2 regions of the Rossellomorea sp. QJM3NY_18 genome follow, and region 1 is predicted to be linked to the other one. Evidence: predicted binding sites of a transcription regulator. Region 1 holds the regulator's gene; the other holds the start of a gene.
What was found. Region 1 encodes CtsR, which represses protease genes until heat stress. Its sites were predicted from a motif close to ATGGTCAATAAAGGTCAAACA; they were not measured.

Region 1 (2,405 bases):
TCTCAAGACTCATTCTTTATCGCCTCCCTCTTTCTTTATCTCCTTTTCCAGGGAGCGGATTTCGTCTCGGATCTCGGCTGCTTTCTCAAACTCTTCATCCGCAATCATCGTTTGCAATTCAGACTTCAACTGCAACACCTTCTTTTTCACATGGATGGCTCCACCCATACGCTCCGGAACCTTCCCGTGATGTTCGACATTGCCACTATGAACACGCTTTAATACAGGAGTTAGTTCATCTTTAAACGTTTCATAACAATGGGCACAACCAAAGCGACCCACATTTATGAACTGATGAATCGTCATTTTACATTTTTCACACTGTAAAACTTCTGTCTTAGGAATCTCAGTTTCCTTTGCCTGCTTAAATGCAGGAGCTATATTAAGAAGACCTGCCAATAGATTGTTCACAGAAAAGCCGGGAGAAGAATCAAACATAAACATCTCACCCTTATCCTGAGCACATTGCTCACATAAGTGAACCTCTGTCTTTTCCCCGTTTACCACCTTGGTAAAATGAAGGGTCGCAGGTCTTTCATTACACTCTTGACAAACCATCCCATTCACCTCTTTAACCCTTACTCATACTTCAATGTATCCAGCATGGCTCTAAGCATTCTTCCTCTCAGGATATCCCGTTCCGGTAATTCGACCATGATGACCGACCGATCCATCACACTCAGCATGATCTTGGCTTCCCTTTCGGAAATGATCTCTTCTTCCACTAACCGAAAAACAATATCAGCTGCCGTATTCTGGCTGATCGTTTGTGTAATCAGTGCCACCAACTGATCAATCAAGTGAACCTGATCGTGGGCCTTCACCTTCATGATCCGGATGTATCCACCGCCGCCACGTTTACTTTCTACTACATACCCTCGTTCGATGGTAAAACGGGTATTAATCACATAATTAATTTGAGAAGGAACACATTGAAACTTATCAGCGATCTCGCTTCTTTTAATCTCGACTATCTCACTTTCACTCAGTTCTAACACATTTTTTAAATAATTTTCAATGATGTCGGATATGTTCCTCATCAAACCTCCTCCTCATTTTGACTTTGACTATATTTGACTATAATTATACAACCGCGTTTTAAACTTTGCAATTATGAAGTTTGACCTTAGAAGTTTTCCTGTTTAAGGGAGGTTTTAAACGTGTGAAAGTGAGATTGTTGGATAGAAATTTGAAAATGGGGCACTTGGTGGGTGGGAGTTTTGTGAACGGGGAATTGGTGGGAGTCGATTTCAAGAGGATTTAAAGTTTGTGTTGTGTTGTGTTGTGTTGTGTTGTGTTGTGTTGTGTTGTGGGTTGCTGGATTGGGTGTTTATGTGATCAATTCTTAATGAAAAGTTTAGAGAATCGTAATTCGAGATATTTTAGTGGTCTCTTTTATAGCAATCCTGCTGATTTGACTGGTGAAATGTGTGTGGCTTTTGATGAATTCGTGTTGATTGCGTCGTTTTCGAAGGTGACTGCGTCATAATTTTATTAATTGCGTCATTTACACCCTTAATTGCGTCATTTTTTCGTTTATTGCGTATTTTTCCAAATAATTACTTTTTATACACTCATCCTTATCTAACAGTGAAACCAAAAAAAGAGTAACCCCTAAGAGCTACTCTTTTTCCTATTTGCCTGGCGACGTCCTACTCTCACAGGGGGAGATCCCCCAACTACCATCGGCGCTGAAGAGCTTAACTTCCGTGTTCGGCATGGGAACGGGTGTGACCTCTTCGCCATTGTCACCAGACGACTATTCAATTGAAGGAATTGTTCCTTCAAAACTAGATAAAGAATTGATAATTGATGTCAAGAAAGCCGAATACCGACCAACTGTTATTCATTAAAATAATGACTCTTTTTGGTTAAGTCCTCGATCGATTAGTATCAGTCAACTCCACATGTCGCCATGCTTCCATCTCTGACCTATCTACCTAGTCATCTTCTAGGGATCTTACTCACTTACGTGATGGGAAATCTCATCTCGAGGGGGGCTTCATGCTTAGATGCTTTCAGCACTTATCCCTTCCGCACATAGCTACCCAGCGATGCCTTTGGCAAGACAACTGGTACACCAGCGGTGCGTCCATCCCGGTCCTCTCGTACTAAGGACAGCTCCTCTCAAATTTCCTGCGCCCACGACGGATAGGGACCGAACTGTCTCACGACGTTCTGAACCCAGCTCGCGTACCGCTTTAATGGGCGAACAGCCCAACCCTTGGGACCGACTACAGCCCCAGGATGCGATGAGCCGACATCGAGGTGCCAAACCTCCCCGTCGATGTGGACTCTTGGGGGAGATAAGCCTGTTATCCCCGGGGTAGCTTTTATCCGTTGAGCGATGGCCCTTCCATGCGGAACCACCGGATCACTAAGCCCGACTTTCGTCCCTGCTCGAC
Region 2 (2,405 bases), 690 kb from region 1:
CAATCATCAACTTGTTCTCTATTTTCCCCTTGATAGAATGATAGAAAGCATCGAACGTCATCGCTCCTTCAACATCTTGTGGTGTAATTCCATGTATGCTGATATTAAACCTATCAAATCCCTCTTCCGGATCGATTAATTGATAAATTGAATCAACAATTTCACCGTTTTCTACAAACACCATTCCGACTGAGCATATACTGTGTCTTGCACGATTAGCCGTTTCAAAATCAAAAGCTACAAAATCTTTCATACTAAGCCACCATCCCGGTTTAAGATTCTTCTTCTATGCTATATCAACGAGTTTCTCTTCTTTTCCTCATCTCTAACTATTCTTCTGGCAAAACCAATAAATCTCAACACATAAATCTTTTTTACGTGTTTAGTAACTTTCCTATGTATATAACTCAAAACTGATCCGGCACTTCTTCAAAATAGGTATATTATATGATTATACATTACACTAAAATACCCTTAACCTCAAAAACAAAAAAAGATGCCTCCACAAATCAAAAATTTGTAGAAACACCTTCATATCTCTCTTACAACTACGCCCTCGGAGGGAATCGAACCCCCATCTCAAGAACCGGAATCTTACGTGCTATCCGTTGCACCACGAGGGCATGAAATGAATAACCGTCACGAATATATATTATAAGCCAGAAAATGCTTGTTTGCAATAGATATTATCGTTTACGTCTTTTTTTAATCCTTTATTAATATTTTATAAAGTGGATGGAACTTCTATGTAGCACACTGACTTATTAGGATAGGATCTACTCTCCTCTTTTACTATCCTATTTGAGAACCACAGAGTGGATTGAAGCGGAAGGCACTTGACTCCTGCGGGAATAGCGGGAAAGTTGAGACCCCACAGGGCAAAGCCCGAGGAGGCTCAACTCACGCCCCGCCGGAAAGCAAGTGCCTGCAGCGGAAAGAAACGGTCTTCAATTCTACACGATACTTTTCTAAGAAGGACCTTCTCTATATCTTGAAGAAGTGAGTGCTATCTCACATATAGGAACTCATAAACTTTACAAATAGCGAACTGTTTAAAAAAGGTATCAATGGGTATCATGTAGAAAGGATTTATATACAGGGTAATAACGGAATCGTTTAGTTTGACCTTTATTGACCATGGGTGTATGATAACAATACAAAGTGAATAAGTAATTCCAACAAATAAAAAGAATTTCTAAGGAGGAACGAGGATGAATTTAATTCCTACAGTTATTGAACAAACAAACCGCGGTGAGCGTGCGTATGACATTTATTCACGTTTATTGAAAGACCGTGTCATCATGCTTGGAAGCGGCATTGACGACAATGTGGCGAACTCCATTGTAGCACAACTTCTTTTCCTTGAATCTGAAAATCCGGAGAAGGATATCTCAATCTACATAAACTCTCCTGGCGGAAGCATCACGGCAGGTATGGCTATTTACGATACGATTCAATACATCAAGCCTGATGTTCAGACGATCTGTATCGGTATGGCGGCTTCAATGGGAGCGTTCCTTCTTGCAGCTGGTGCAAAAGGCAAGCGCTTAGCCCTTCCAAACGCTGAAGTGATGATTCACCAACCACTTGGTGGTGCTCAAGGTCAGGCGACGGAAATCGAAATCGCTGCGAAGCGCATTCTATTCCTTCGCGAAAAATTGAATCAAATCCTTGCTGATCGCACTGGTCAACCTCTTGAAGTGATTTCAAAAGATACGGACCGCGATAACTTCATGACAGCTGAAAGAGCGCTTGAATACGGATTGATCGACCGCATCATCACCCGTAACGAAATGGATAATAAATAAGAACCAAAAAACCCCCTTTCCAGACTCCGGGAAGGGGGTTTTTTTGTATCCTCTACCGATAGAAAAAGCCGATGACCACTCCCTGGTCACCGGCTTTTTCTGAAGTTGAACATTTACACCTCTTTTTGAACGAATCCTTCAAGGGCGTCGAGCGCTTCTTCTTCGTCGCTTCCGTCTGCTACCAATGTGATGGCAGAGCCGGTGGAGATCGCTAGACTCATTAAGCCCATGATGCTTTTGGCATTGACCTTCTTCCCATCTTTTTCTAAGAAGATTTCAGATGAGAAGCGGTTTGCCTCCTGCACGAATAATGCCGCCGGTCGCGCCTGAAGACCCGTCTTCAATTTCACTTCTACTTGTTTTTCCACCATAATCATTTCTCTCCCCTTTGTCCTTAATTAGGTATTGAGCTTTTCTCCCGCTCTTAACTTGTCTGCCAGCTGATCGATTTTCCGTAAGCGGTGATTGATTCCTGATTTACTGATCGTGCCGCCTGACACCATTTCCCCCAGTTCTTTCAACGTGACATCCTGATAGTTCACTCGAAGCTCTGCTATCTCCCTTAATTTATCGGGTAAAACCTGCAATCCTACATGT

Region 2: clpP (ATP-dependent Clp endopeptidase proteolytic subunit ClpP) is a predicted target of CtsR. The motif match lies at 1,119-1,139, and genes of this name have one in related genera.

Annotation. Positions count from the first base shown of each region.
Region 1 is NZ_CM149659.1:109,366-111,770, reverse strand. Features, by position in the region: gene AC0VXY_RS00590 (protein arginine kinase) at 1-13, opposite strand, end outside; gene AC0VXY_RS00585 (UvrB/UvrC motif-containing protein) at 10-558, opposite strand; gene AC0VXY_RS00580 (CtsR family transcriptional regulator) at 579-1,040, opposite strand; rRNA gene rrf (5S ribosomal RNA) at 1,640-1,756, opposite strand; rRNA gene AC0VXY_RS00570 (23S ribosomal RNA) at 1,868-2,405, opposite strand, start outside.
Region 2 is NZ_CM149659.1:3,727,564-3,729,968, forward strand. Features, by position in the region: gene AC0VXY_RS19330 (3'-5' exonuclease) at 1-253, opposite strand, end outside; tRNA gene AC0VXY_RS19335 (tRNA-Arg) at 552-623, opposite strand; gene clpP (ATP-dependent Clp endopeptidase proteolytic subunit ClpP) at 1,212-1,808, shown strand; gene AC0VXY_RS19345 (HPr family phosphocarrier protein) at 1,922-2,179, opposite strand; gene whiA (DNA-binding protein WhiA) at 2,207-2,405, opposite strand, start outside.